DNA from 3 places in the Microbispora sp. NPDC049125 genome. Region 2 is predicted to be linked to each of the others. Evidence: riboswitches for the same ligand, from Rfam matches in the RefSeq annotation. Region 2 holds a riboswitch; each other region holds the start of a gene.
The links. A riboswitch is a leader RNA that binds a small molecule or an ion and turns the genes downstream of it on or off. The one in region 2 is predicted to bind cyclic di-AMP.
Positions count from the first base shown of each region.

Region 1 (3,487 bases), on a different contig from region 2:
CTCGCCGAGCTCGCCAAGGGCGTGACCGCCGACCGCGTGGGCCGCAGCCTCGACGTGAGCGGGCGCACCGTGCGGCGGCGGCTGCGCGGCATCTGCGACCGGATCGGCGTGGAGACCGCCATCGAGGCCGTCGCGTGGGCGGCTCGCCGCCGGCTCATCTAGGCCGGGCCCGGCTCAGCCAGGCCGGCCCGGCACACCTGTGCCGGGCCGGTTCATCTGTGTCGGTTGAGCCAGGCCGGCCCGGTTCGTCTGGGCCGGCGGAGCATGCCGCGCGGCGGGCTCAGTCGGCGATCCGCACGCCTCCCGCGAAGGGCCGGTTGCCGATCTTCGCGACGCGGACGACGTCCCCGGTCTGCGGCGCGTGGACCATGTAGCCGCCGCCGATGTAGATGCCCACGTGGTGCAGGTTGGAGTAGAAGAACACCAGGTCGCCCGGCCGGAGCTGGTCGCGGGGGATGTGCGTCCCCGCGGTCCACTGGTCGCCCGTGTAGTGCGGGAGGCTGATCCCCACCTGCTGGTAGGCCGCCATCACCAGGCCGGAGCAGTCGAACGACCCGGGGCCGGCCGCGCCCCACACGTACGGCTTCATCTGCTGGCTGAGCGCCCACCGCGCCGCCTCGGCGGCCTTGCCCTGCCCGACGATCGGGAACGACACCCGGGTGGCGCTGCCGCCGCTGATGGTGCCGGCGACTTTGCTGTAGAGATTGCTCTCGGCCTTCTTGACCAGCTTGGTGATCTTGTCGCGGCGGTCGTTGAGGCTGGCGAGGAGCTTCTTGACCTCACCCTGGCGGGCGGTCGCGCTCGCCTTGGCCCGCTCGGCGGCGTCCCGGGCCTTGGAGACCTCGGCGAGCTGCTGTCCCTGCTGCATCTCCAGGGCGTACGTCGTCGAGGCCTGGTCCAGGTACTGCTCGGGGTCGGTCGTGCCGACCAGCGCCAGGGCCGATCCCAGGCCACCGGTCATGTAGGAGTCCTGCGCGAGGAGGCTGGCCCGCTGGCGGCGGATCTCCAGCTCGGCCGCGCTCTTGTCGAGAGTCTTCTTGGCCAGCGCGGCCGACCGCTCGGCCGCGCTGAGGCGGACGCGCTCACCGTTGTACTGCTCGCTGAGGGTCTCGATCTCGGTGTGCAGCCGCTCGACCTCGGCCGCGAGCTGCTTGAGGCTCGGCTTGGGGTCGGCGGTCGCGGCGACCACGGGGGCGCCGAAGCTGATGGCGGTGAGCGCGACGCCGACGAATAACAGCCGGCGGATGGTTCCGGACCCGGACCTGGGGGCTCCGGACCGCCGGTCCCGGGCGTGCCTGCCCGTGGACCGTCCTCCACGCATGCGCAACCAAGCTCCTCTCCAACGTCGTGCCGTACACCACCGGCCGCCGTCTGTGGCGACGCGGGCCACTCGGCGTCCGTACGGCACTCCTGGTGCCTACCGGGTTAGCTGACGGGTTCGGGCCGGAGTAGCCCTACCATTTCGGATTCACCCCTTGGTGATCACAATTCTGATCCCACCGCTGGGTCCCCGGCTCCCCTACGCGCCGGAGCGCGGCGGGGACTCGGCATCCGGCCCGCGCGAAGCGCTCGCGATGACCGGCATCGTCGCTGGACATTAGTGCACCTCGAGTTCGTGCTCAACCAGAACTCCCAACTCCGTCTAGGTTCCACAACCGGGTGATCACGGCACGGTTACGGTGGTTCAGGCGATACACCCCCTTTAACCTGCGTTTAAGCTCCTTTGGGGATTTTTCGACGGGGGTCTTCGCAGGTCCAGGACGGGGCAAAACTCGCCTGCCCGCTTCGTAGTACAGGCCGAGCCGCTCCGTGTCGTCGCGGCTACCGGTGGTTACACCACGACGTTGGGGATGGTGTTTCGGCATGGCCGATAACCCCGCTCCGGGGGCGTACCCCAGGCGCCGCACGTCCTGGCGTGCGGCGCGGCTAGGCTGGCGGACCATGGAGCAGGTCGCCGAGCACACGCCCGCGGACGCCGGCCCCCCGGCCGTGGTCGTACGCCGGGCGAGGACGCCGGACGTCCGGGCGATCCGCCGCCTCGTCGACACCTATTCGGGTGTCGGGCCCCGCCTGCTGGAGAAGAGCACGGTCACGCTGTACGAGGACGTCCAGGAGTTCTGGGTCGCGCAGCTCGGCGAGCAGGTGGTCGGCTGCGGTGCGCTCCACGTGCTGTGGGAGGACCTCGCCGAGATCCGCACCGTCGCCGTCGACCCGTCCGCGCGCGGCAGGGGGATCGGGCACCGGATCGTCGCCGCGCTCATCGACGCCGCCCGCGACTTGGGCGTGACCAAGGTGTTCTGCCTGACCTTCGAGGTCGAGTTCTTCGGCAGGCACGGCTTCGTGCCCATCCAGGGGACGCCGGTGGCTCCCGAGGTGTATGCCGAACTACTGGCCTCCTACGACGAGGGCGTCGCCGAATTCCTTGAATTGGAGCACGTCAAGCCCAACACGTTGGGCAACGAACGGATGCTCCTTCACCTTGACCAGCGATCTTGATCGTGGTGGCGACGCGCCGTAAAGGTGACTGTCGATCCACCTTGTCGCTACTTTTACCATTATCGGCATGCGCCACGCCATGCGGCGCGTGCATCTTCGAAACGAGGTGACACGGTGAGCACCGGACAGCCGCCGTACCCGCAGGATGATTCGGACGGCGCGTCACCGCCGCCGTCGGAACGCGGATACGACCACGACCAGCCTCCCCAGAACTACGATCCCGACGTCACGGTGGTCGGCTACCGCACTCCCACCCAAAACACGGGCACCCAGAACACCGGGCCCCAGCAGGCGCCGTACGGGCAGCAGCCCGCCTACGGCGGCTACGGCCAGGAGCAGCAGTACGGCCAGCAGGCCCAGGGCTACGGTCAGGACCAGCAGTACGGCCAGCAGGCCCAGGGCTACGGCCAGCAGCCTCCGCAGCAGGGCTACGGCCAGCAGCCCGGGTACGGCCAGCAGGCTCAGCAAGGCCAGCCGGAGTACGGCCAGCAGGAGTACGGACAGCCCGGCTACGGCCAGCAGCCCGGGTACGGCCAGCAGGGTCAGCAGCCGGGCTACGGCCAGGCGCAGCCGGAGTACGGGCAGCAGGGCTACGGCCAGCAGCCCGGCTACGGGCAGCAGCAGGGATACGGCCAGCAGCCTCCGCAGCAGGGCTACGGGCAGCAGGGATACGGCCAGCAGCCCGGGTACGGCCAGCAGGCTCAGCAAGGCCAGCCGGACTACGGCCAGCAGCAGGGATACGGGCAGCAGGGGCAGCCGGACTACGGACAGCCCGGCTACGGCCAGCAGGGTTACGGCCAGCAGGCCGGCTACGGGCAGCAGCAGGGATACGGTCAGCAGGCGTACGGCCAGCCGGGCCAGCAGGCGTACGGCCAGCCGGGCTACGGCCAGCAGTCGTACGGCCAGCCGGGGTATGCCCAGCCGTACGGCGCTCAGGGCCCCATCCCGCCCGGGGCTCCCGCCCCGCTCGCCGAGTGGTGGCAGCGCCTGG
Region 1 is NZ_JBEZDW010000039.1:1,429-4,915, reverse strand. Features, by position in the region: gene AB0B72_RS32725 (LuxR C-terminal-related transcriptional regulator) at 1-162, shown strand, start outside; gene AB0B72_RS32720 (NlpC/P60 family protein) at 281-1,321, opposite strand; cyclic di-AMP (ydaO/yuaA leader) riboswitch at 1,401-1,560, opposite strand; gene AB0B72_RS32715 (amino-acid N-acetyltransferase) at 1,942-2,496, shown strand; gene AB0B72_RS32710 (RDD family protein) at 2,611-3,487, shown strand, end outside.
Region 1: it holds a riboswitch for cyclic di-AMP, as region 2 does, so the genes downstream of both, AB0B72_RS32720 (NlpC/P60 family protein) here and AB0B72_RS38100 (CHAP domain-containing protein) in region 2, are expected to answer to the same signal.

Region 2 (3,487 bases):
AACGATCAGATGCCGCGGCGGACCGCGGCTAGGCGTCGCCGAGCCGGGCGGCCTGGGCCTCCAGGTAGCGCTGCTCGGGCAGGCTGGCCGTACGGCGGGCGGCGGTGCGGTACAGAGACCGGGCGGCGGCGTGATCACCGGCCATCTCCAGCAGGTGCGCGCGGACCGCGTGCAGCCGGTGGTGCCCGGCCAGGCGGTCGTCGGCGTCGAGCGGCCGCAGCAGGTCGAGGCCGGCCTGCGGGCCCTGGACCATGGCGACGGCGACGGCGCGGTTCAGCGTGACCATGGGGTTGGGGGTCACCCGTTCCAGCAGTTCGTAGAGGGCGGCGACCTGGGGCCAGTCGACGTCCCGCGTGGTGGACGCCTCGGCGTGCACGGCGGCGATCGCGGCCTGGAGCTGGTACTGCCCCAGCGGCGCGCGGGCCAGCGTCTCGGTGATGAGCGCGATCCCCTCGGCGATCTGGTCGCGGTTCCACCGGCCGCGGTCCTGCTCGGCGAGGGGAACCAGCGCGCCGTCGGGGGTGGTGCGCGCCGACCGCCGGGCGTCGGTGAGCAGCATCAGCGCGAGCAGCCCGGCGACCTCCCCGTCCTCGGGCAGCAGCCGGTGGACGGCCCTGGCCAGCCGGATCGCCTCGCCGGTCAGCTCCGCCTGCTGCAGGTCCGGGCCCGAGGTGGTGGTGTAGCCCTCGTTGAAGATCAGGTACAGCACGTGCAGGACCACCCGGAGCCGTTCCTCGCGCTCCTGCTCGGGCGGCATGCCGAACGGGATCCCCGTCGTCTTGATGCGCTGCTTGGCCCTGCTGATGCGCTGGGCCATCGTCGCCTCCGGCACCATGAAGGCCCGGGCGATCTGCGCGGTGGTGAGGCCGCCGACGGCCCGAAGGGTGAGCGCCACCTGGGAGGGCGCCGACAGCGCCGGATGGCAGCACATGAACAGCAAAGTGAGCGTGTCGTCCCGGTCGGGCCGCCAATCGCCGGGCTCGGGGGCCTGGAGGGCGTCCGGCGGGGACATCGCCGCCATGGTCGCCTCCCGCTGCCTGCGGGACTCGTCGCTGCGCCACTGGTCGATGAGGCGGCGGGAGGCGACCGTGGTGAGCCAGCCCTGCGGATTGTCGGGGACGCCGTCGGCCGGCCACTGCACGGCGGCGGCGAGCAGCGCCTCCTGTACGGCGTCCTCGCAGGCGTCGAAGTGGCCGTAGCGCCGGATGAGCGAGCCCAGCGCCAGCGGCGCGAGCCTGCGCAGCTCGTCCTCGATCCGGCGGTCGGCCGTCATCTCCCGCCCCCCGGCGGGGCCGGCAGTGACCACGGGCGTCCCTCCTCCTCGCCGGCGCGGCCCGGCGTCGATCAGGTTCGAGGGGTCCCAGTCAACCACGACCCGCGCCGAGGACCGCGCCTCCGGTGATCAGGGAGCGGTGTAGTAGGGGTAGCCGTATCCGGTGATGCTGGACGTGGGCCGGTTCCGGATCTGCACCGCGCCGCCGCCGGCGTTGCCCTCGATGGTGCGGATCGTGCCGTTACCGTTGTCCTTGACGACGAATCCGACGTGGTCGATGTCGTCGAAGTTCTTGCTGCCGCTCCAGCTGAAGAACACCACCGCACCCGGCTTGGGGACGGTTCCCCAGCGGTTGTGGGCGGCGAACCAGCGGGCGTGCTCCACCGTGTAGGCGTCGGAGCCCATGACCGGCTGGATGCCGAGCTTCTGGCCGACCCAGGAGACGAACATGTCGCACCACGGCGCGTTGGCGTAGCCGGAAAGGGTGCCGCCGTCCCGGGACAGGGTCTCCCTGGCGCGCGGGGTGGACATGTACCACTGCTGGAACTTGGTGCCCCCGCCGTTGGCGTTCTCGCTGATGCCCACCTGGCTTGCGGCCAGTTTCAGGACGTCGCCGGGGCCGACCTTGGGCAGCCCGGCCGCGGCCTTGGCGAGGGGGTCGAGCTGGGGGGCGCCGTCCGCGACGGTCCGTGCCGAGGGCCCGCTGTCCGCGTGGGCCGCGAGCGGGGCGGCGAACGGGGCCACGGAGAGGGCCGAGGTGAGGGCTCCCGTCGCGAGGGCAGCGCTAAGACAGGTCCTGAGGGCATGCATGCGGGGCGTACTCCCTTGCTTCCATGCCGCCTACCGGGTTAGCTGACGGGTTCGGGCTGGAAGTCGCCCTACGGCACTGGGTGCCGATTCACCCCGGAGAGAGGTGGGTCCCCGGCTCCGCGCGGACGCGGACTCGGCGGCGACACGACCATCCGAGGCCGGGCGGTCGTGTCGATCCTGAGAGGGGCACATTTGACCGGGCAAACGGACAACTATGCCCCGAGTTACATGAAAGGTAACTTCTACGCCGAAACCGGTCAAGTAAGGATAAGTCGGATTTTACGTCGCAGCTTTCCGTCAAGGCCTGGACGTCGTCGCAGGTAGATCGCCTGGGTGAGGGTCAGGTAGATCTACGATTGCCTTCGCTTCGGGGCCTGTACGCCAGCGCTCCTCGCATGGGAGCCCGTGCGCCACCGCCTTTCGCCTCGGAGCCCGCACGCCACGCCCCCGGCGCTCGCCATCAGGTCGTCGCCCCGAGTGGCCCGGTGTGGTCACGCGCTCCGCCGGCGCCCCCAAGCGGCCAGGATCTCCCGCTCCTTGGCGGGGTCGAGACCCAGCTCCGCCATGCCGGGAGGCGGCACCCGGCCGCCCGCGACCAGCCAGGCCCAGGTGTCGGCCACGGTCTCCTCCAGGGGCCGGCAGCGCAGTCCGGTGGCCTCGGCCCGCCTGATGTCCGTCCAGACGAGCCCCGCCAGTTCGGGTTCCGGCGGGAGCCAGCCCGGCAGTTCGGCCCAGCGGTCCATCCCCGCAGCCTCGATCGCCTCGGGGGCGACCCAGACGGGCTCCGCCCGGCCGCCGGTGACGTCGACGACGGCCCGCAGCAGCGATCCCATGGTGGCGTGCCCGGCCGGGTTGACCAGGTTGACCGGTCCGGACACGCCGCCCTCGGCCGCGTCCAGCATCCAGTCCGTCAGATCCCGGACGTCGATGAAGCGCAGGGGCAGGTCGATCGGGCCGGGCGCGAGCATCGGGCCGCCCCGCTCGGCCCGCAGCAGCCAGTGGGGCAGGCGCCCGAGGTCCTCGTGCGGACCGAGGATGAGCCCCGCCCGCGCCAGCACCGCCCGGTCGCCGAACGCCTCCAGCGCGGCGAGCTCGCCACCCCGTTTGTCCTCGGGGTATCCGGTCGCCTCCGCGTCAGCTGAGGCATCGACGGTTGGGTGGGTCTCGTCGAGGCCCCGCGGCAGCGGCGACGCGTACACGGCCCGGCTGGAGACGTACACGTACCGGCCGGCCCGGCCGGCGAGCAGGCGGGCGCTGTCGCGGACGGCGTGGGGCGCGCCGGCCCAGGTGTCGATCACCGCGTCCCACCGGCCGGCGCCAAGCTTGGCCAGGTCCGCCGGGCGCAGCCGGTCCCCGATGATCGCCTCGGCTCCGGGATGGGCCCATCCGCCGAGGCCGCGGTTG
Region 2 is NZ_JBEZDW010000059.1:15,417-18,903, forward strand. Features, by position in the region: gene AB0B72_RS38095 (RNA polymerase sigma factor) at 29-1,273, opposite strand; gene AB0B72_RS38100 (CHAP domain-containing protein) at 1,403-2,083, opposite strand; cyclic di-AMP (ydaO/yuaA leader) riboswitch at 2,097-2,232, opposite strand; gene AB0B72_RS38105 (NAD-dependent epimerase/dehydratase family protein) at 2,575-3,487, opposite strand, start outside.

Region 3 (3,487 bases), on a different contig from region 2:
GGGAACGAGCCCATCGGCAGGCCGTCGAGGCGGCGCCCGGCGTCCGGCTCCAGGAGGATCGGCCGGAAGCCCAGCTCGGCGCCGAGCCTCAGGAGGTGGCCCGCCACCGGGGACGCGAACACCGCGACGAGCGTCCGGCGTGCCCCCTCGGGGAGCGCGTCGCCGTGGGCGACGTCACACGCGGGGTCCTCATCATGGCTGTGGGGCATGACGACAGTCTCTCAGGTCCGTCCGGTTCCGCCGGCGTGCTCGGCCCGGTGTGATGGGTGCCCGGTGTGATGGGTGCCCGGTGTGATGGGTTTCGAGGCGTACCGCCCATATGGAGACGCGAAGCCGCCTACGGTCGGGGAATGGGCAAGATCCTCATCGGTACGGCCTCGTGGACGGACAAGTCGCTCCTCGCCTCCGGCTGGTACCCCCGCGACGCCTCCACGCCCGAGGCCAGGCTCGGCTACTACGCCGGCCGCTTCCCCCTGGTGGAGGTGGACGCCACCTACTACAACCCGCCGGCCCGGCGTACGGCCGAGCTGTGGCGTGACCGTACGCCGAAGGACTTCACCTTCAACGTGAAGGCGTTCTCCCTGCTCACGCAGCATCCGACCCGGCCGGCGGCCCTCTACAAGGATCTGCGGGCCGCTGCCGGGGAGTCCAAGCGGACCCTCTACCTGCGTGATCTCCCTCCGGACGCCGTCGAGGAGGTGTGGCGCCGCTTCCTGGGAGCGCTGGAGCCGTTGCACGAGGCGGGGAAACTGGGCGCGGTGCTGTTCCAGTTCCCGCAGTGGTTCCCGCCGGGCGCCGCCAACCGGCGTTACATCCTCGAATGCCGGGACCGCTGCCTGCCGATGCGCGTCTGCGTCGAGTTCCGCAACGCCGCGTGGATGGACGGGGACACCCAGCGGGACACCCTCGGCTTCCTGGCCGGCAACGATCTGCCGTACGTGGGAGTGGACATGCCGCAGGGTCACCCGTCGTCGATCCCGCCGGTGCTGGCGGCCACCTCGGACCTCGCCGTCGTCCGGCTGCACGGTCACTCGGAGAAGTGGACGAGCCGGGTCATCGAGGAGCGGTTCGGATATCTGTACTCCGAGCAGGAGCTTCAGGGCTGGGCCGGCCGGATCGCGGAACTGTCAGAGGAGGCGGCGGCGACGCATGTGCTGACCAACAACTGCTGCGCCGACAACTCCCAGCGCAACGCCGCGCGGCTGGCCGACCTGCTGGAAGAGCGGGGCGCCGACGTCGTGCGGCCCGCGCCGCCGCCCGCGCCGGGAGAGCCGTATGCCGACGCCCCTCCCTTGTGGTCGTGATCCGCAGACCGACCTACGCGCTCGCCAGGCAAAGAGGTGTTTTGTCCTATTTACACCCTTATGGTGTTGTGTGTACCTTTGAGGGTAGTGGCGCGTGTAGCGATGCCCCCCACCCTCGCTTCCGCTGCCACTTTCGTTGCCCGGACCGCGCGCTCCGGCGGGACCTCCGTCCCGGCAGGAGTGCGCGGCCGCCGAATCCGCGTCTCGCGGAGCCGGGGACCCATCCTCTCGGGGTGAATCGGAGCGCCGGCCCAGGCTGCGCCCCGTAGGGCACTTCCTGCCCGAACCCGTCAGCTAACCCGGTAGGCGGCATGGAAGCAAGGAGTCAACACCTTCATGCCCGACCATCGCCCCATCTCGGCCGCTCCCTCTCCCAAGAAGCGGCTGAGCCTCTCGAAGAAGCGCCTCGGCGCCGTCATCGCAGGCGTGACCATGGCCATGTCGGTCGCCACCGCCACCCTCGTGCCCAGCGGCCCGGCGCACGCCGGCGGCGTGCCCGGCGGCCCCGAGCACACCGCCCCGTACACCTACGGCTCCGACGTCTCGGGCTACGAGTCTGACTACGACTGGGGTGCCAGCCGGGCACAGTTCGGAATCATCAAGGCCACCGAGGGCCTGGACTTCCGTGACCCCGCCTTCGCACGGCACTGGCGTGAGCTGGACAAGAAGGGCATCGTCCGGGGCGTCTACCACTACGGCCACCCCTCCAACGATCCCATCGCCGAGGCCGACTACTTCCTGTCGGTGGTGAACGAGCAGCCCAGCAAGCCCGGAGACCTGCTCGTGCTGGACCTGGAGACCAGTGACGACGAGTCCGTCGCCCACGTCAACAGCTGGGCGAAGGCCTGGCTGGCTCACGTGAAGGAGAAGACCGGCGTCACCCCGATGTTCTACAGCGGCTGGAACTTCGCCAACACCTACGGCTACGGCCTGCAGCAGTACCCCTTGTGGGTGGCTCACTACGGCAGGGCCCAGGGGGACGTCACACCGCCCGCCGACTGGAAGACCTGGACGATCCACCAGTACACGGACACCCCCATCGACCAGAACGTCTCTTCCCTGACTCCCCGCCAGCTGCGCGCCCTCGGCCGCCGCTGAGCCCGGGTGCAGGCCCGGGTCCACTTCTGGTTCGGCGCGCCGGCCGTTCGGGTCATCATGGGGACATGACGACCGCCGAGAGCTACGCCGAGTTCGCCGCGCGGGAGGCGCACGGCGTGTCGCCCGCCTACGAGCGGCTGTCGCTCGCGGTCTCCCGCGACGACGAGGTGCTCGGGCTGCTCGGCACGCTGCCGCCGGCCAAGCGGCAGCCGAACCTGCTGTTCGGCGTCGTACGGCTCCTCGGCGGCCCGGTCGAGGATCCGGCCGCCTTCCACGACTACACGGTGGCGAACTGGCCGGCGATAGAGACGGAGATGCGCACCCGGGCCACCCAGACGAACGAGGCGGGGCGGTGCGCTGTGCTGCTCCCGCTGCTGGCCGCGCTGCCGCAGCCGCTCGCGCTGCTGGAGGTCGGCGCGTCCGCCGGGTTGTGTCTCTACCCCGACCGCTACGCCTACCGCTACGGCGACCACCTGGTCGGCTCCGGCGAACCGGTCCTCGAATGCGCGGCGACCGGAGTGGCGCCGCCGGCGGGCGTGCCGGAGGTGGTGTGGCGGGCCGGCCTGGATCTGAACCCGCTCGACGTGACCGACCCCGCCGACGTCGCGTGGCTCGACGCCCTCATCTGGCCGGAGCACGCGCACCGCCGCGCCCGGCTGCGGGCCGCGGCGGCCGTCGCCGCGGCCGAGCCGCCGCTCCTCGTGCGCGGAGACCTGGTGGACGACCTGCCGGCGCTGGCCGCGCGGGCGCCGGCGGGCGCGACGCTGGTGGTGTTCCACACCTCCGTGATGTACCAGGTGCCGGCGCCGAGGCGGGAGGCGTTCGCCGAGGTGGTACGCCGGCTGCCCGGGCACTGGATCGCGAACGAGGCCCCGGGCGTGATGCCCTGCGACGGGCTGCCGCGGCCGCCGGGGGAGGCGCTGCACAACGTGCTCGCACTGGACGGGACGCCGCTCGCCTGGACCCGGGGGCACGGGCAGGCGATCGTCTGGTTCGGGTGACGCCGGCGCGGTGGGCCACGGCGACCCGCGCGGTCAGGGAGTCAGCTCGCCGGCGTCCGTACCGTGCCATTCGACCAGCAGCAC
Region 3 is NZ_JBEZDW010000046.1:6,408-9,894, forward strand. Features, by position in the region: gene AB0B72_RS35045 (XdhC family protein) at 1-209, opposite strand, end outside; gene AB0B72_RS35050 (DUF72 domain-containing protein) at 351-1,304, shown strand; cyclic di-AMP (ydaO/yuaA leader) riboswitch at 1,484-1,628, shown strand; gene AB0B72_RS35055 (glycoside hydrolase family 25 protein) at 1,641-2,402, shown strand; gene AB0B72_RS35060 (DUF2332 family protein) at 2,468-3,403, shown strand; gene AB0B72_RS35065 (PP2C family protein-serine/threonine phosphatase) at 3,437-3,487, opposite strand, start outside.
Region 3: it holds a riboswitch for cyclic di-AMP, as region 2 does, so the genes downstream of both, AB0B72_RS35055 (glycoside hydrolase family 25 protein) here and AB0B72_RS38100 (CHAP domain-containing protein) in region 2, are expected to answer to the same signal.